Regions from separate parts of the Pseudonocardia xinjiangensis genome, predicted to be linked through region 1. Evidence: riboswitches for the same ligand, from Rfam matches in the RefSeq annotation. Region 1 holds a riboswitch; the other holds the start of a gene.
What was found. Region 1 has a riboswitch for ZMP and ZTP ahead of ACQPZA_RS34130 (bifunctional 5,10-methylenetetrahydrofolate dehydrogenase/5,10-methenyltetrahydrofolate cyclohydrolase). Riboswitches for the same ligand answer to the same signal wherever they lie in the genome.

Region 1 (9,218 bases):
GGTGCAACGGTCGCTGGTGCGCACGGCGCAGCTCTCCGTCGAGGTGGCCGACCCGGCGGCGTCGTCCCGGCAGGTCCGGACCGCGGCCGCCGCAGCGAACGGGCTGGTCACGGAGGAGCAGTCGAGCGACACCGGGAGCTGGGTGGTGCTGCGCGTGCCCGCCGAGTCGCTGGAACGGCTCATCGATGACATCGCGGCCGTCGGGCGCGTGGTCGGGCGCTCGACCCAGGTGCTCGACGCCACCGAGGAGGTCGTCGACCTCGACGCGCGGGTCACGAGCCAGCAGGCGAGCGTCGCGCGCGTGCGGGGGCTCCTCGCCCAGGCCGCCTCCATCGGTGACGTGGTGGCCATCGAGTCCGAGCTGTCGCGTCGCGAGGCCGACCTCGACTCGCTGACGAGCAGGCTCGAGGCTCTGCGCGAGCAGGTGGCGTTGTCGACGTTGACGGTGGATCTGCGGGCGACGGGCACGCCTCCCGCGGCCGACCCGGCGCCTCCCGGTTTCCGGGACGGCCTCGCCTCGGGCCTCGCCGGGCTGCGCACCCTCGGTTCGGCTGCGCTGGCAGTGGTCGGGTTCGTGCTGCCGTTCCTGCCGGTGTTGGCCGTGCTGGGCGGGATGGCCTGGCTGGCGCGGCGCATCGTGCGGGCCCGGCGGACGCCGGCTGCGGCGGGAGCGGGCGGGCGGAGCGGCCCGGGATCTGAGGGGGAGTCATGAACTCGGGCCACTCCGCGATGAACCGCCACATCGGCCACGCGATCGGGGGCACCGCGCGGTCGTGGGCTCCGGATCACGGCGAGGGGACGCCGTGCCCGGCTCGGCGCCGGCGAGTGGGGCTCGCCGGACCGACGCCGATCACGATGACAGTGAATCATGACCAGAACAACACTTTCGTGTTACCCCATTCGGGTGTTTCGGTCACTGGTCACCAGGGGTCACCCTGCACTTACAGTGAGATCCGCCACTCGATACGCCGTTCGGTGGATCCCGAGGCGCCGTAACTGCCCCAAGGAGGCGTGGGAATGCCCGTTCGCAGCCCGTACCCGGACGTCGAGATCCCGGACGTGTCGCTCTTCGACTTCCTTTTCGACGACTTCGGCGAGAGGGCCGACGTCCGGGCGTTCGTGGACGGCGGGTCAGGCGTCTCGCTGACCTTCGCCGACCTGAAGCGCATGGTGCTCGGACTCGCCGCGGCGCTCTCGGAACGCGGCGTCGGAGCGGGTGACGTGGTCGGGCTCTTCGCCCCGAACTCGCCGTACTACCCGGTGGTGTTCCACGGTGTCCTGCGGGCCAACGCGATCGTCACCAGTGCGAACTCGCTCTACACGCCGGGTGAACTGGCCCACCAGCTCACCGACTCGGGCGCCAAGCTGCTGTTCACGGTCTCGGCGTTCCTCGACCGCGCCACCGCGGCCGCCGCCCAGGCCGGCCTGCCGCCGGAGTCGATCATCCTGCTGGACGCCGCCCCGGAGACGGGCCATTCCTCGCTGCGCGACCTGCTGGGCACCGAGGCCGAGCCCCCCGCGCAGACGGTGGGTGCAGGGGACACCGCGGTTCTGCCGTACTCCTCGGGCACCACCGGCCGCGCCAAGGGTGTGATCCTGACCCATCGCAACCTGGTGGCGAACCTCCTGCAGATCGCGAAGCCGTCGAACGTCACCCCGGACACCACGATCCTTGCAGTGCTCCCGTTCTTCCACATCTACGGGATGACCGTGATGATGAACCAGGGTCTGCACCGGCAGTGCACGGTGATCACAATGCCCAAATTCGATCTGCAGGAATTCCTTCGGGTCATCTCGGAGTACCGGATCAACCGCATCTACATCGCGCCGCCGGTGGCTGTCGCGCTCGCCAAGCACCCGATCGTCGACCAGTACGATCTGTCCTGCATCGACGTGATCTTCTCCGGAGCGGCCCCGCTCGACGCCGAGCTCGGCCGCGCCGTCGCCGCGCGCCTGGGCTGCACCGTTTTGCAGGGCTACGGGATGACCGAGCTGTCCCCGGTGAGCCACGCCATGCCGGACGACCGTCCCGACCTCGACCTCAACAGCTCCGGGTTCGCCCTCCCGAACATCGAGAGCAAGCTCGTCGACCCGGAGACCGGCCAGGAGGTCGGCGCAGGCGAGCGCGGCGAGCTGTGGGTCAGGGGACCCAACGTGATGAGCGGCTACCTCAACAACCCGGAGGCCACCGCGATCACCCTGGACGACGAGGGCTACCTGCACACCGGCGACGTCGCCACCGTGACCGAGGACGGCGTGTTCTCGATCGTCGACCGCGTCAAGGAGCTGATCAAGTACAAGGGCTACCAGGTGCCGCCCGCCGAGCTGGAGGCGCTGCTCCTCACCCACGACAAGATCGCCGACGCCGCGGTCATCGGGGTGAAGGACGCCGAGGGTGAGGAGGTGCCGAAGGCTTTCGTGGTCCGACAGGCCTCGGGCGCGGACCTCACCGCCGAGGACGTCATGACCTTCGTCGCGGAGCGGATCGCGCCGCACAAGAAGGTGCGGGTGGTGGAGTTCATCGACGAGATCCCGAAGTCGGCGTCGGGCAAGATCCTGCGCAAGGACCTCCGTGCGCGGGAGGCGGCGACGAGCTGAGCCGTCGGTACGGAAGCGCGAGTGCCCCGGCACCCCCGGGCCGCCGGGGCACTCGTCGTCTACTTCCGCACGCGGAAGCGGAGCATCGTCACGGGACCTGACTGCGTGTTGCTGAACGGTTCCAGGTCGATCCTGCCAAGGCCGGAGGTCGAGAAGCGCACGCCGTCGCCGAGCAGGACCGGCAGGACATACACCAGGACCTCGTCGACGAGCCCGCGCTGCAGGCACTGACTGGCCATGGCGGCGCCGAGGATCTCCAGGTTCTTCCCGCCCGCGGCGTCGCGCGCCGTGGCGACGGCCTCCGCGAGGTCGCAGGTGAGAAATGTGACCCCTTCCGGCTCGTCCGGCGGCCGGTGCGTCAGGACGAACACCGGCCCCCCGTCGTAGCCGGTGTTCTCGGGGGACATCCGCTTGGCGGCCTCGTGGGTGCCCCGGCCGATGAGCATGGCGCCGGTGGCCGCCATGACCTCGGGGAACAAGTCCTCTTTCAGGTAGTCGAAGACCCAGTCCATCGCGTTGTCGGGGCCCGCGATGAAGCCGTCCAGCGACATCGCCCTGTTCACGACGACCTTGCCCAGCCCGGCATCCATATCGCTCATGCCGGTGATGATCCGGCGCAAGCCACGAACTCATCGGCGTCGGCGGAAAGATCTGCGGACCGCTCCGATCGTCCGCTCCCAGCGCAGGCCGTACACCGGCTCCGGCTTCCGTTCGGCTCGGAGGTTGGGGCATGCTGGCTCGTGACGTGACTGGCGGCTCGGGGATGGGCAACCATCGGGGAGCTTCATCGCCGGGGGTCGACCGCCTGGGTCCCCGTGCCGAGGTCACGTGCCATGGCTTCCACCACCAGCACCGCACGCATGCTGCCGGGCGCACCCGTTGCGCGACGGCTGCTCGACGACGTCGCAGAGCGGTCGCGCGCTCTCCGTGAGTCCGGGACGGTCCCGTCGCTGGCCACCATCCTGGTCGGGGACGACGCCGCCAGCGCCGGCTACATCCGCATCAAGCAACGGCAGGCCGCGGATCTGGGCTTCTCCTCGCCCCACGTCCACCTGCCCGCCGACACCACGGAGGACGTGCTGCACCACGCGATCGCCGACCTCAACGACGACCCGGCAGTGCATGCCCTGCTGATCCAGTACCCGGTTCCGGATCACCTGGACTACGCGGCAGCTCTCATGGCCGTCGCGCCCGACAAGGACGTCGACGGGATGCATCCGACCAACCTCGGCAGGCTCGCAGCGGGCATCGCCGGCCCGACGCCGTGCACGCCGGCCGGGATCGAGGCCCTCCTGGCCCACTACGAGATCCCCATCCGAGGCAGGGAGGTCGTGATCCTCGGCCGCGGTGCGACGCTCGGCCGTCCGTTGGCCATGCTGCTGGCCCAGAAGCGCCCCACGGCCGATGCCGCAGTCACCGTCGTGCACACCGGGGTCGAGGACTGGGCCCGCTACACCCGCCGCGCCGACGTTCTGATCGCCGCAGCCGGAGTGCCGGGGATCGTTCAGCCCGAGCACGTCCGGCCTGGTGCCACCGTCATCGGTGGCGGCGTCCGCTACGCAGGCCGTCGGCTGCTGCCCGACGTCGACGAGTCCTGCGCCGCGGTCGCCGGAGCCATCACACCGAGGGTGGGAGGGGTCGGCCCGACCACCGTCGCCATGCTCTTCCAGAACGCGATCGCTGCCGCTGAGCGCGCATTCCGCCGTCAGGTGCCGATGTAGGCCGCGAGGTGCTCGCCGGTGAGGGTGGAGCGGTCGGCGACGAGGTCGGCGGGGGTGCCCTCGAAGACGATCCGGCCGCCGTCGTGGCCTGCGCCCGGGCCGAGGTCGATGATCCAGTCGGCGTGCGCCATGACGGCCTGGTGGTGCTCGATGACGATCACCGACTTGCCGCCGTCGACGAGCCGGTCCAGCAGCCCGAGCAGGTGCTCGACGTCTGCGAGGTGGAGGCCGCTGGTCGGCTCGTCGAGGACGTAGACGCCGCCTTTCTCGGCCATGTGGGTGGCCAGCTTGAGCCGCTGGCGCTCGCCGCCGGACAGCGTGGTGAGCGGCTGGCCGATGGTGAGGTAGCCGAGCCCGACAGCGGAGAGCCGGCCGAGGATGGCGTGCGCGGCCGGGGTGCGCGCCTCCCCGGCACCGAAGAACTCCTCGGCCTCGGTCACCGACATCGCGAGCACCTCGCTGATGTCCCGGCCGCCGAGGTGGTAGGTCAGCACCGACGCCTCGAACCGCTTCCCCTCGCAGTCCTCGCAGGTGGTGGCCACTCCGGCCATCATCGCCAGGTCGGTGTAGATGACGCCGGCGCCGTTGCAGGTGGGGCAGGCGCCCTCGGAGTTGGCGCTGAACAGCGCGGGCTTCACCCCGTTGGCCTTCGCGAACGCCTTGCGGATCGGGTCGAGCAGCCCGGTGTAGGTCGCCGGGTTGCTCCGGCGCGACCCGCGGATCGCGCCCTGGTCGATCGCCACCACCCCGTCCCTGCCGGACACCGAGCCGTGGATCAGTGAGCTCTTGCCCGACCCGGCCACGCCGGTCACCACGACCAGCACGCCGAGCGGGATGTCGACGTCGACGCCCTGCAGGTTGTGGCGCTCAGCGCCGCGCACCTCCAGCGCACCCGACGGCGTCCGCACCGACGGCTTCAGTGCGGCGCGGTCGTCGAAGTGCCGTCCGGTGAGCGTGCCGCTGGCCCGCAGCCCCTCGACGGTGCCCTCGAACACCACCTCGCCGCCCGCGGTTCCGGCGCGCGGACCGAGGTCGACGACGTGGTCGGCGATCGCGATCGCTTCCGGCTTGTGCTCCACGACCAGCACGGTGTTGCCCTTGTCGCGCAACTGCAGGAGGAGGTTGTTCATCCGCTGGATGTCGTGGGGGTGCAAGCCGATGGTGGGCTCGTCGAAGACGTAGGTGACGTCGGTGAGCGACGACCCGAGATGGCGGATCATCTTGGTGCGCTGTGCCTCGCCGCCCGAGAGCGTGCCCGACGGCCGGTCGAGGGACAGGTAGCCCAGCCCGATCTCCACGAACGAGTCGAGGGTCCGGCGCAGCGTGGTCAGCAGCGGCGCCGCCGACGGCTCGTCCACCCCGCGGACCCACGCGGCCAGGTCGCTGATCTGCATGGCGCAGGCGTCGGCGATGCTGATCCCGTCGATCTTCGACGACCGGGCCGCCTCGCTGAGCCGGGTACCGCCGCACTCGGGACACGTGGCGAAGACGACCGCGCGGTCGACGAACGCCCGGATGTGCGGCTGCATCGCCTCCCGGTCCTTGGAGAGGAACGACTTCTGGATCTGCGGGATCAGGCCGGCATAGGTCAGGTTGATCCCCTCGACCTTGATCTTGGTCGGCTCCTTGTGGAGCAGGTCGTGGAGCTCGCGCTTGCTGAACCTCCGGATCGGCTTGTCCGGGTCGAAGTAGCCACAGCCGCGGTAGATGCGGCCGTACCAGCCGTCCATGCTGTAGCCCGGGACCGTGAGCGCGCCCTCGTTGAGTGACTTGGTGTCGTCGTAGAGCGCCGTCAGGTCGAAGTCGGACACCGACCCCATGCCCTCGCAGCGCGGGCACATGCCGCCGGTGATGCTGAACTCGCGACGCTCCTTCACCTTCTGCCCGCCGCGCTCCAGGGTGACGGCACCCGCCCCGCTGATCGAGGCCACGTTGAACGAGAACGCCTGCGGCGAACCGATGTGCGGACGGCCGAGGCGGCTGAACAGGATGCGCAGCATCGCGTTGGCGTCGGTGACGGTGCCGACCGTGGAGCGGACGTTGGCCCCCATCCGCTCCTGGTCGACGATGATCGCGGTGGTCAGCCCGTCGAGCACGTCGACGTCGGGCCGCGCCAGCGTCGGCATGAAGCCCTGCACGAACGCGCTGTAGGTCTCGTTGATCATCCGCTGCGACTCCGCGGCGATCGTGGCGAACACCAGAGAGCTCTTCCCGGAGCCGGACACGCCGGTGAACACCGTCAGCCGGCGCTTCGGGAGCTCCACACTGACGTTCTTGAGGTTGTTCTCGCGCGCGCCGTGCACGCGGATCAGATCGTGGCTGTCGGCGACGTGCAGCGCAGGAGACAGCGGGTCCGTCCTCATGGCCGTGCTCATCGTGGCTCCATCTGTCGCTCGGGGCGCGGTCGCGGTGTCCGTCGGTGTCATGTCTCGAGAGGGGCGCGCCGCCCGTTGCGCCACCTGGCGGCGTACGGCAGCGCGAACAGGTACAGACCCGTGGCCATCAGCAGGGCGAGCGGGAGCAGAGGCAGGTAGAACACCCAGGAAGGCAGACTGCCGGTCAACGCGACGAAACAGATGATCACTGTTGCGGTGAAGACGATGGACAGCCAGCGGTGGGTCCAGCGGGCCCGCTTGTTCTGGGTCATCGGGTTCACCGCACCTCGAAGATGCGGATCATGTTGCCTGCGGGGTCGCGGAAGGCGCAGTCGCGCACGCCCCACGGCTGGTCGGTGGGCTCCTGGACGACCTCGGCGTCGCTCGCCTGCAGCTGTTCGAAGGTGCTGTCGAGGTCCGTGGTGGCCAGGTTGATGCCGGCGTAGGTGCCCTTGGCCATCATCTCGGTGATGGTGCGGCGCTCGTCGTCGGTGATGCCGGGGTCGGCGGCAGGCGGGTGCAGCACGATGGACGTGCCGGGCTGATCGGCGGGGCCGACCGTGATCCAGTGCATTCCCCCGTACTCGACGTCGTTGCGGACCTCGAAGCCGAGGATGTCGCGGTAGAAGGCCAGGGACGCCTTCGGGTCGTCGTGGGGGAGGAATGTCTGGTAGATGCTGATGTCCATGGCGGTCACGCTAGGTGCGGCAGGGTGACCGGTGCTTCTCGATTCCTGATCGGTCTGGTCACCTGTTTCGCGACGCACGGCGGCATCCCGGCCGTCGCGCGCCCGACCTGGTCCCGGTAGACGCTGGGTGGCACCCCGACCAGCTCGGTGAAGCGGGTGCTGAAGGTGCCCAGCGACTGGCAGCCGACCGCGAAGCAGACCTCGGTGACGCTCAGGTCGCCACGGCGCAGCAGCGCCATCGCGCGCTCGATGCGCCGCGTCATCAGGTAGGAGTACGGCGACTCGCCATAGGCACGCCGGAACTCGCGGCTGAGGTGCCCGGCCGACATGTGTGCACCGCGGGCGAGCGCCTCGACGTTGAGTGGTTGGGCGTACTCCCGGTCGATCCGGTCGCGGACGCGGCGCAGCAGAGTGAGATCGCGCAGGTGCTGTGCCGTGGGTGGCCTGCTGGTCACCGCGAGATCGTGCCACGTCACGCCGCGCAGAGACACTGTCTGCGCTCGGCGGGCGCCGGGAACCGGGCTGGACCTGGCCTACGGGGCGCTCGACTTCGTGGTCGACCCCGGAGGGAGACCGGGTGCTCCGGGCTCGGTGTCGAACCCGAACTGCACTGCCAGTGCCCGCGTGGCGAGAGCCTGCGGGACGCACCGGAACGCCGCGTCCCGCAGGCGGGCCCGGGCCCCGGTGAGCCGGAGTACCCGGTTCATCCTGCGGGCGTCTCGCTGTAGGGCGCCCGTACGAGGGTGCCGGCGGGCGGAGTAGGCAATCAGGGCGTGGGGCACGTCTGCGGGGCCCGCTCCGGCGAGCTCGTTCCCGAGGACCACAGCGTCCTCGAACGCCTGGCAGGCGCCCTGCCCGAGGTCGGGGGTCATCGCGTGGGCCGCGTCGCCGAGCAGAGCCACCCTTCCGACGGCGAGCACAGGAAGCGGCCATCTCAGTTGGGCCGTCTCGACCACGTGCACGCCCTCGGGCGGAGTCGCGTCGATGAGCGCGGTGACGCTCGGGTGCCAGTCGGTTCGCCGGCTGCGCAGCCATCGGTGCCGTTCGTCCGCCGTGGCGGTCGAGGCTCCGTCCTCCGCGCTCGCCCGCCAGGCCGAGTACCAGTAGATCCCGTCGTCCATCGGAAGACAGCCGAACCGGTCTCCGGTGCGGTGGTCCAGCAGCTCGCCGGCCACCATCGGCACGTTCACCGGAGCCACAGCGGCGATGGCGCGCGCGGCCTTCTCGCCGGAACCGGCCAGGCCGGGATGGTCCGGGAACAAGGTGCTCCGGAGCCTGCTCCCGGCACCGTCCGCGACCACGACGGCGTCCGCCCGCAGGTCCGGCGCCCCGTCGAGCTCGACGTGCGCCCCCACCTCGCGCACCGCGGTGACCGCGCAGCCCGTGCGGACGGCGTCGGCGGGGAGCGCCTTGGCCAGCAGACCGTGCAACCACGGCCGGGGCACGGCCACGAACGGTGCGCCGACGTGCTCGGCCATCGCGACCTGGTCGGTGGTGATCAGGGGGCGACCGTGCCGGTCACGCAGGGCAGCACCGCCGTCGAGCGGAACGGCGCGGGCCCGCACGGGTTCACCGAGCCCGAGCGCGTCCAGCGCCAGTACCCCGTTGGGCGGGAGACCGATTCCGGCGCCGGTCTCACGCAGCTCGGGCGCTCGTTCGAGCACCGTGACCTCATGGCCTGCCCGGTGGACGGCGAGTGCCGCCGCGAGCCCGCCCAGGCCCGCTCCTACCACGACGATGTGCATCTGCAGCCCCCCTCTACGCTTGTAGAGACCATACGGCAGAATGCTCTACACGAGGTAGAGGAAAATTGAGCGATCGACGCACGGAGATCCT
Region 2 (9,218 bases), 3.2 Mb from region 1:
GAACGCGGCGGCGGCAGGGCTGGAGGAGCATCGCAACGGGCCCGGTCGGAATTGACTGCCCCGTTGTCCCGACCCGGTGGTACAGGTCAGAGGATCTCCGCGAGGGCCGGGGTCGTGCGCCAGAGTTCGATCATGGACCGCAGCCCGTCGAGCAGGCCGGGGAGCTGGTGTGCCATGGGGAGGCAGGCCACGAACTGGAGCATCCGCGCGCGCTCCATCACCCGCATCAGCCGCCCGTCGAGGGGGCGCAGCCCCAGCCGTTCCGCGGCGGCGTCGTAGGCCGCCCGCTCGTCGGGGCCGGTGAAGCTGAGGTCCCACTCGACCGGTCCCAGAGTGGTGTGCTCGAAGTCGGAGCAGAGCTCGCCGTCCGGGGTGCTGATCATGTTGTAGGCAGGCGCGTCCCCGTGGATCGGCTGCACGTCGAGCCCCGGGAACGCGGCCGCGAACGCCTCCGAGGTGGTCACGAGCGGCTCGAGCAGTGCCCACTCGTGGCGGGCGCGCCCCACGAGCTCGGGGTCGAGCAGGTCGGGCCGCCCTTCCAGCTGCGCGATGCCGTCCGGCACGGAGGCGTCGAGGGGCACGAGGAAGCTCAGCTCGCCGGGATAGTCGCGCAGCACCGCGTGCAGCTCCGTGGCCGCCTCGGCCCGGCTCTGGGGGTCGGGCTCCGCGGCTCCGGCCTGCGCCGTGACCTGGTCCACGAGCTGCCAGAACGTCATCGAGTACCCGTCCCATCGGACGGGCTCGCGCGGCACCAGCGGGCTGGGCGCCACCACGGGATGGCCCTGGTCGGCAAGCCACCCGGCCACCGCCAGCTCGGCGCGCTGCTGGCAGGCCTGCGTGCCGGGGTCGGCCGTGACCGTGCGCGGCAGGACCGTGGGCACGCGCACCACCACGGGCGCCGGCGCGAGGTGCACGATCACTGAGAAGACGTCGTAGAGCACGCGCGGCTCGGTGACGGGGAGGCCGAGGTGGCGGCCCGCCGCGGTGGCTGCTGCGACGGCGCGCGCCCGGCGGGCGGCAACGGCGGTCTCGTCGATAACCGACATACCGGTCATACCCACGATGCTCGCACAACGGCGGCCCGTCGGAGGAACGGCCGGGTAACGACGGATCGCGGGTCGGGGAGGGGCACCGCCGCCCCCGGTTCGCGCGCCGGATGACGCGCCACTGCGACCCTCTGGACTCCTGCGCGGATAAGATCCGTCCCGGCCGTGACTGGCGAAGGTGGGCAACCACCGGGGAGCGGCCGTTCTCCCGCGTGAGCGTCGACCGCCTGGGCGCCTGCGTCAGTGACGGTCGGCTGACACAGGAGGTCACGACGTGGAGCTGCGTCACGGAGTCAACCCGCAGCAGCAGGCGGCCCGTGCCGCACCGGTGCGTCCCGGCCGATGGCCGGTCCGGGTGCTGCAGGGCAGCCCGTCCTACATCAACATGCTGGACGCGCTGAACAGCTGGCAACTGGTGCTGGAGGCCGATCGAGCCCTGAACCGGCCGACGGCGACGTCCTTCAAACACGTATCGCCGGCCGGGGCGGCCGTCGCCGGCCCCGTCGATGACGTCACGGCCGAGCTCTATGGCGTCGACCCTGCCGGCGTCGGTGCGCTCACCAGCGCCTACCTGCGAGCCCGCGATGCCGATCCGAAATCCGCATACGGTGATTTCGCCGCCGTCTCCCGCCCGGTCGACGCCGAGCTCGCCGAGCTGCTGACCAGAGTGGTCTGCGACGGCGTCATCGCCCCCGGCTACGCGCCGGGCACCACCGCAACGCTCAGCAAGAAGAAGAACGGCCGCTTCCTGATCATGGAAGCAGACGAGGCGTTCGTGCCTCTGCGGCACGAGGAGCGTGAGGTGTTCGGGCTGCGGCTGACCCAGCAGTGTGACGAGGTGGCTCTGTCCGCCGAGCTGTTGGGCGGCATCGTGTGCGGTGCACTGCCTGTGACGGCAGCGCAGGATCTCCTTCTGGGCCTCGCCGTCCTGCGCTACACCCAGTCCAACTCCGTGTGCTACCTGCGCGGAGGGGCCACACTGGGGATCGGCGCGGGTCAGCAGTCGCGAGTCGACTGCACCCGGCTGGCCGGCGCGAAGGCCGAAACCTGGTGGCTGCGACGCCACCCGGCGGTTCGCGCTCTCACCTTCCGGCCGGACATCCGGCGCCAGGATCGGATCAACTGGCAGGTCCGCTTCATCGAGGGCGATCTCACCCAGGACGAGAGCGTGCGACTGGCGAGTGCACTCTCCGCACCCGCACCCAGGCTGACGGACGACCAGCGAAGGCAGTGGCTGACCAGCATGAAGGAGGTCGCGTTCGTCTCGGACGGCGCCTTGCCGTTCCGCGACAACGTCGACCACGCCCACCGGCACGGCGTCGAGTACATCGCCGAGCCAGGCGGATCGATCCGGTCCACCGAGGTCGAGGACGCCTGCCGCGCGCACCGGATCGCCCTTGTCCGCACCGGGCTCCGGCTCTTCCATCACTGAGGACGCGCAGGAGAGGGTCCCACCAGACGTTGCCCGGGATTGGGGCGGCCCGGCGGAGCGTCCCGGCGGTCACCGGGATGCGCCTGTGCCGCGCTACCGCATCCGTTACGGTCAGTGTTGACCGTCTCGCTGCTCCGCACGGAGGTGTCATGGACGACAGGGCGCGCGTCGAGAAGGCCGCCCACGAGGTGGTGGAGGAGCACGACCCGCGCAGTGTGCCCACGCGGGAGTTCCTCGCCACCTGGTTCGCGGCCGGGCTCACCTGGGTGCACTTCCCCGAGGGGTTGGGCGGGCTCGGCGTATCGCGGGGCCTGCAGGCACGGGCGAACGCGATCCTGCAGGGTGCCGGGGGGCCCAACCCGTTCTTCCTCAACCCGATCGGCCACGGCATGGCCGCGGCCACGGTGCTCGAACACGGGTCCCGCGAGCTGGCCCAGGAGCTGCTGCCCCCGCTGGCGACGGGCGAGCACATCTGGTGCCAGCTGTTCAGCGAGCCGGGCGCGGGCTCCGACCTGGCCGGGCTCGCCACCTCCGCGGTGCTCGACGGCGACGAGTGGGTGGTCAACGGGCAGAAGGTGTGGACGAGCTTCGCCCACCGCGCCCGCTACGCGCTGCTGCTCGCCCGCACCGACCCGGACCAGCCCAAGCACAAGGGCCTCACCTACTTCGTGCTCGACATGCACGCTCCCGGTGTCGAGACGCGCCCGCTGCGGCAGATGACCGGGCAGGCCGAGTTCAACGAGGTCTACCTGACCGACGCCCGCATCCCCGACACCCACCGGCTCGGTGCGGTCGGCAACGGCTGGCGGGTCGCGATGACCACGCTCATGAACGAGCGCTCGGCCATCGGCGGGTCGTCCTCCGTCCGCGGTGCCGGGGCCATCGCCGACGCCGTCGAGCTGTGGGCGCGCTACCCGCAGCGGCATACCCCGGTGCTGCGCGACAAGCTGGCGGCGCTGTGGACCCGTGCCGAGGCCCAGCGGCTCACCGACGAGCGCGCCCGGCGGTCCGCGACGTCCGGGTCGCCCGGCCCGGAGGGCTCGATCGCCAAGCTCGTGTCGGCCGAGCTGAACCAGCACGTCTACGAGTTCTGCATGGAGCTGATCGGCCCGGAGGCCACGCTGTACGGCGACTACACGCAGCGTGACGCCGAGAGGAACGAGGACTACCGGGGCCCGGTGCAGCAGCGCTTCCTGCGCTCGCGGGCGAACACCATCGAAGGCGGCACCTCCGAGGTGCTGCGCAACATCCTGGGCGAGCGGATCCTCGGCCTGCCCGGCGACCTGCGAGCCGATGCCGGCAAGCCGTGGAAGGAGGTGCCGCGTGGCTGACGCGGTTGCCGAGTTCGTCCTCACCCCGGAGCAGCAGGACCTCCGGCGGGCCGTCCGCCGGTTCTGCGCCGAGCGCCTCGGAGAGGACACGGTGCGGCGGCTGGCGGAGTCCGGCACCGGCCACGACCCGGCGCTCTGGGCGCGGCTCGGCGGCGAGCTCGGGGTGCTCGGGCTCGCGGTGCCCGAGGAGCTGGGCGGTGCGGGTGGTGGCCTCGTGGACCAGGCCGTGGTGGCCGAGGAGTTCGGGGCGGCGCTCGTGCCCGGCCCGGTGCTCGGCACCGTCGGGCTCGCGGTGCCCGCGCTCGTGGCACTGGCCGGGGCGGGGCTCGACGAGGACCTGCTGGCGTCGCTCGTCGAGGGCGCGCGGACGGCGGCGTTCGCCGTGCCCGACCGCGGCGGCCGGTTCGACCCTGCACTGGTCACCGTCACCGAGACCGGCGGTGCGCTCACCGGCGAGGTGCGCCACGTCGTCGACGGCACGGCCGACGTGCTGCTCGTCGCGGCCCGGACGGGCGAGGAGATCGGGCTCTTCCTCACCGACGGCGGCGAGCGCATCCCGCTGTCCACCCTGGACCGGACGCGCCGGCAGGCCACCGTGCGGTTCTCGGCCACACCCGCCCGTGCGCTCGCCGTGGGAGCCGGCGCCGAGCAGGCGATCACCGCCGCACTCCGCGTCGGAGGCGCGCTGCTGGCCGCCGAGCAGGTGGGAGGTGCGCAGCGGATGCTCGACCGCACGGTCGCCTACGCCGGCACCCGGCTGCAGTTCGGCCGCCCGATCGGCTCGTTCCAGGCCGTGAAGCACCGGTGCGCCGACATGCTGGTGCTCGTCGAGCACGCCAGGTCAACGGCCTACCACGCGGCGTGGGCGCTGCAGGACGGAACCGACGACCCGGATCTCGCCGTCGCCGTCGCGCAGGCCACGTGCTCGCAGGCCTACCAGCAGGTGGCGCAGGAGAGCGTGCAGCTGCACGGGGGCATCGGCTTCACGTGGGAGCACGCAGCGCACCTGTACCTCAAGCGCGCCGTCACCGACGCGGCCCTGCTGGGCAGCGCGGCGGAGCACCGGGAGCGGATCGCGCAGCTGGTGCTCGACCGGGCGTCCACGTCGGGAGGCGTCCGCGTGGCCACCGGCTGAGGCGTCACCCGGCGTGAGCCGGACCACCGATCGGCGCCACGAGAGGGACGAGGCCGTAGGAAGTACTGATGACCACCGTTCCCCGCATCCGGGTACCGATCGGACGGGTGCTCGCCCTGGGCGGCCTGTCGTCGTTCGGCCCGCTCGCCCTCGACCTGTACCTGCCGGCGCTGCCGCAGCTCGCGGACGAGCTGGGCGTGCCGGACGCCTCGGCGCAGCTGTCGCTGTCGCTGTGCATGATCGGGCTGGCTCTGGGGCAGCTGCTGGTCGGGCCGCTGACCGACCGGGTGGGCAGGCGCCGCCCGCTGCTCGTGGGCGTCGCTGTGTTCGTGGTGGCCACGGGGCTGTGCGCGCTCGCCCCGTCGATCGAGACACTGCTGGTACTGAGGCTGCTCACCGGCCTCGCGGGTGGGGCCGGGCTGGTGGTCGCCCGGGCCATGGTCCGCGACCTCTACGACGGCGACGCGGCCGCGCGGGTGTTCGCGTTGCTCATGCTCGTCAACGGAACCGCGCCCATCGTCGGTCCCGTGCTGGGCGGGCAGCTGCTGCGGTTCACCGACTGGCGCGGGGTGTTCGGTGCTCTCGCGCTGATCGGGGTGGTCCTGCTCGTCGCGGCCCTGACGCAACGCGAGACGCTGCCGCCCGCGGACCGGCGCGCGGGTGGCCTGCGCGCCACGGCGGTGGTGCTGCGCGACGTGAGCCGGGACCGGACGTTCCTGCTCCCGTCGCTCGTGCTGGGGCTGGGGATGTGCGCGATGTTCACCTACATCGCGATGGGCAGCTTCGTCCTGCAGGACGCCGGTGCGCTCGACGGCGCGTTGTCGCCGCAGACCTACGCCGTGGTGTTCGCCGTGAACGGCCTGGGGATCGTGCTCGCCGGACGGGTGAGCGCCGCGCTGGTCGGCCGGGTCGGGCCCCGCAGGCTGGTGGGCGCGGGGGTGGTGATCGCCCTCGTCGCCGCTGTCGCCCTGCTCGTGGGAGCGCTCGCGTCGCGGTCGGTGTGGGCGTTGCTGGTGCCGCTCCTGGCGCTGGTGTCGTGCACCGGGCTGCTCCTGCCGAACGCGACCGCGCTCGCTCTGGCCGGACAAGGGGGCCGCGCGGGCACCGCGTCGGCGCTGCTCGGCCTGCTGCAGTTCACCTTCGCCGCGGTCGTGCCGCCGCTGGCGTCGCTGGGCGGGGTCACGGCGGCGGTGATGGCCGTGACGATCCTCGCGACGGCGCTGGCCGCTGCCCTCGTGTTCCTCGCGATGCGCCGGGCCCACGTCCCTGTGCCCGACGGAGTGGTCTGACCCCTGCTCGCGCCGGCGCACCGGCTTACGGTGGGCCGATGCGCATCGCGTCGCTGCTGCCGGCGGCCACCGAGATGGTGGCGGCGCTCGGCCGCGTCGACGATCTGGTGGCCGTGACGTTCGAGTGTGACGAGCCGGCCGGCATCCGCGACCGGGTCGCCGTCGTGGTGGACACGGTCCTGCCGCCGGGCCTCCCGCCCGCCATGATCGACGCGGTGGTCCGCGACCGGAGCGCCCGCGGGCTGCCGCTCTACGAGCTCGACCGCGGCAGGCTCGCGGCGCTGGCCCCGACCCTCGTCCTCACCCAGGACCTGTGCCAGGTGTGTGCCCTGCCCGCCGGCGCCCTGGCCGAGGCGATGGCGGTGATCGGCGACGCCGAGGTGCTCTCGATCGACCCGCACAACGTCGACGACGTACTCGACGCGATCACCGAGGTCGGCCGGCACATCGGGGCCGCGGACCGCGCCGCGGCGCTGGTCGGCTCGTTGCGCGAGCGCCTCGCCGCGGTGACCCGGGCCGTGGCCGGCTGCCCGCGGCCGCGCGTGCTCGTGCTCGAGTGGGTCGACCCACCCTTCCTGCCGGGCCACTGGGTGCCGGAGCTGGTGCAGCTGGCGGGCGGGGAGCCGGTGGGCGGGACCGCGGGAGGCCGGTCGGTCGAGGCGAGCTGGGACGAGGTGAGCGCCCTGCCCGCCGACGTGGTGGTCGTCGCGCCGTGCGGGTTCGGTCTCGACGCGGCGGTGGAGCAGGCCGCGGCCGTGCGCGACCGCTTCCCGGGACGACCGGTCGTGGCGATCGACTCCACGTCCTACGTCGTGCGGGCCGGCCCGCGGCTCGTGGACGGTGTCGAGGCCCTGGCGTGGGCGCTGCACCCGGACAAGCTCCCCGACCCGCCCCCCGGCCGGATGATCCGGCTCTGAGGTGCCCGGAGGTTCAGGAAAGCCACGTTCAGGCCCGCACAGGGCAGGAAAGTGGCTTTCCTGAACCGGCGTGCGTAGCGCCGGGATCGCGGGGTAACCCGCGCGCGTCCTGAACCTGGGAGGCTGACATGACCGGAACCGGCGCCGACCTCGATGTGGTCGACGAGTTGATGTCCGACCACCGTGAGGTGGCTTCGCTGCTCGACCGTATCGGCACCACCACCGACCCGGCGGAGAAGCGCGACCTCGCCGACACCGCCATCACCGAGCTCGTCCGGCACGCGGTGGCCGAGGAGATGTACGTCTATCCCGCGATGCGCGAGAACCTGCCCGATGGGGAAGAGGTGGTGGAGCACGACACGGAGGAGCACAAGGAGCTCGAGCAGACGATGAAGGAGCTCGAGGGGGTCGACGCGGAGGATCCGCGCTTCGAGCAGCTCGTCGGTGAGCTGCGCAGCCGGCTCCGGCATCACGTGGAGGACGAGGAGACCGAGCAGTTCCCGAAGCTCAGGGTGCGGCTGCCGCTCGAGAAGCGGGTGGAGCTCCGGGAGAAGGTCGAGAAGGCCAAGAAGGCGGCCCCCACCCGTCCGCACCCCGGAGCCCCGAACACCCAGCTGTTCCACAAGCTCGTGGGGCCGGGCGTCGGCCTGGTCGACCGCGCGCGGGACAAGCTCAGCGGCCGGAGCTAGCCGCGCCCGCTCTGCTCGGCCACGGTCGGGCGGACGGGCGCCACCAGTGGCCGGTCGAAGATCAGGTGCGTCTGGGCGTGCCCGACCTCCGGCCGGGTCGCGAGGTGGTCGACGATGAGCCGCTGCAGGTGGCCGCTGTCGGCCACGGCGACGTGCACGAAGAAGTCCTCCGGCCCCGAGACGTTGTAGAGCGCCAGCGTCTCGGGGAGCGCGAGGACGGCCGTCGTGAACGCCTCCACGAGCTCGCGCCGGTGGGGCCGCAGCTGCACGGCGATGAACGCCTGCAGACCCCGGCCGACCGCTGCCGGGTCGACGACCGCGCGGACGGCCGTGACGACACCGAGCGCGCGCAGCCGCCGGACACGCTCGTGGCATGACGACGTCGGCAGGCGCACGCGCTCGGCGAGCTCCTTGTTGGTGATCGACGCGTCGTCCTGCAGATGGTGCAGGATCCGCCAGTCGACCGGATCGAGCGACAGTTCTTGGGGCATGGTCCGGACAATATCCGGTCGAGCTTGCCGAAGTGCGGACAAGCCACGAGATTCTCGGGCATGACCCCACGCTGTGTGCTCGTCCTCGACCCCGCTGCCCCGCGGTGGCTGATCGCGAACGCCTCGGCCGTGCTGGGCGCCTCGGTCGGCGCCCGAGGCGACGTCGAGCTCGGCCCTGGCCTCGTCGACGCCACGGGATCCCACTGGCCGGCCATCGCGGAGATCGTCGTGCCCGTGCTGGCGGCTCCGGCGGCCGAGCTCGTCGAGCTGCGGGCGGCCGCGCACGCCGCCGGCGTGACGGCGCTGGCCTTCCCCGACCTCGCCAGGGCGGCTGCCACCTACGCCGAGCTCGCCGCCGCGATGGCCGCCACCCCGGCGGCCGAGGTGCACATCCACGGACTGGCCCTGCTCGGCCCGGACAGGCTCGTCCGCGGGCTCACCCGTGGCCTGCGCGCACTGGGCGACCCGGTCACCGAGGCCGTCCGATGACGTTCGAGCGGTGGCTGGCGTTCGTCGGGGTCATGCTCGTGCTGGTGTGCACCCCGGGGCCGGACTTCGCCGTGGTGGTGCGCCACGCCATCGAGGACCGGCGCCACGGTGTCGGTGCCGCCGCCGGGATCGTCACCGGTCTGGCCGTGCACACCACCGCGGCGGCCGTCGGCCTGTCGGCGCTGGTCGCGGCGCACCCGGGCGTCCTCACCGGTATCCGGGTGGCCGGCGCGGCCTACCTGGTCCTGCTCGGCTTCCAGGCCCTGCGGTCCGCGCTCCCGGCGGCCCGCGAGGCCCACGCCACGCCGCAGCGGTCCGGGCGTCCGTACGTCGACGGGCTGGCCGGGAACCTGCTGAACCCCAAGGCGTTGTTGCTCTTCCTCGGCCTCCTCCCGCAGT

Region 2: linked by a shared signal. The riboswitch ahead of ACQPZA_RS12175 (phosphoribosylaminoimidazolecarboxamide formyltransferase) and the one ahead of ACQPZA_RS34130 (bifunctional 5,10-methylenetetrahydrofolate dehydrogenase/5,10-methenyltetrahydrofolate cyclohydrolase) in region 1 are both predicted to bind ZMP and ZTP.

The regions. Positions count from the first base shown of each region.
Region 1 is NZ_CP192009.1:7,221,256-7,230,473, reverse strand. It holds gene ACQPZA_RS34145 (DUF4349 domain-containing protein) at 1-712, shown strand, start outside; gene ACQPZA_RS34140 (4-coumarate--CoA ligase family protein) at 1,018-2,598, shown strand; gene ACQPZA_RS34135 (dihydrofolate reductase family protein) at 2,658-3,197, opposite strand; ZMP/ZTP riboswitch at 3,334-3,416, shown strand; gene ACQPZA_RS34130 (bifunctional 5,10-methylenetetrahydrofolate dehydrogenase/5,10-methenyltetrahydrofolate cyclohydrolase) at 3,432-4,319, shown strand; gene ACQPZA_RS34125 (ATP-binding cassette domain-containing protein) at 4,304-6,694, opposite strand; gene ACQPZA_RS34120 (hypothetical protein) at 6,742-6,966, opposite strand; gene ACQPZA_RS34115 (VOC family protein) at 6,972-7,382, opposite strand; gene ACQPZA_RS34110 (helix-turn-helix transcriptional regulator) at 7,388-7,837, opposite strand; gene ACQPZA_RS34105 (FAD-dependent oxidoreductase) at 7,916-9,127, opposite strand; gene ACQPZA_RS34100 (TetR/AcrR family transcriptional regulator) at 9,193-9,218, shown strand, end outside.
Region 2 is NZ_CP192009.1:2,558,859-2,568,076, forward strand. It holds gene ACQPZA_RS12170 (aminoglycoside phosphotransferase family protein) at 87-1,055, opposite strand; ZMP/ZTP riboswitch at 1,202-1,286, shown strand; gene ACQPZA_RS12175 (phosphoribosylaminoimidazolecarboxamide formyltransferase) at 1,321-2,478, shown strand; gene ACQPZA_RS12180 (acyl-CoA dehydrogenase family protein) at 2,628-3,809, shown strand; gene ACQPZA_RS12185 (acyl-CoA dehydrogenase family protein) at 3,802-4,944, shown strand; gene ACQPZA_RS12190 (multidrug effflux MFS transporter) at 5,013-6,233, shown strand; gene ACQPZA_RS12195 (ABC transporter substrate-binding protein) at 6,272-7,150, shown strand; gene ACQPZA_RS12200 (hemerythrin domain-containing protein) at 7,279-7,839, shown strand; gene ACQPZA_RS12205 (Lrp/AsnC family transcriptional regulator) at 7,836-8,330, opposite strand; gene ACQPZA_RS12210 (DUF2000 family protein) at 8,391-8,819, shown strand; gene ACQPZA_RS12215 (LysE family translocator) at 8,816-9,218, shown strand, end outside.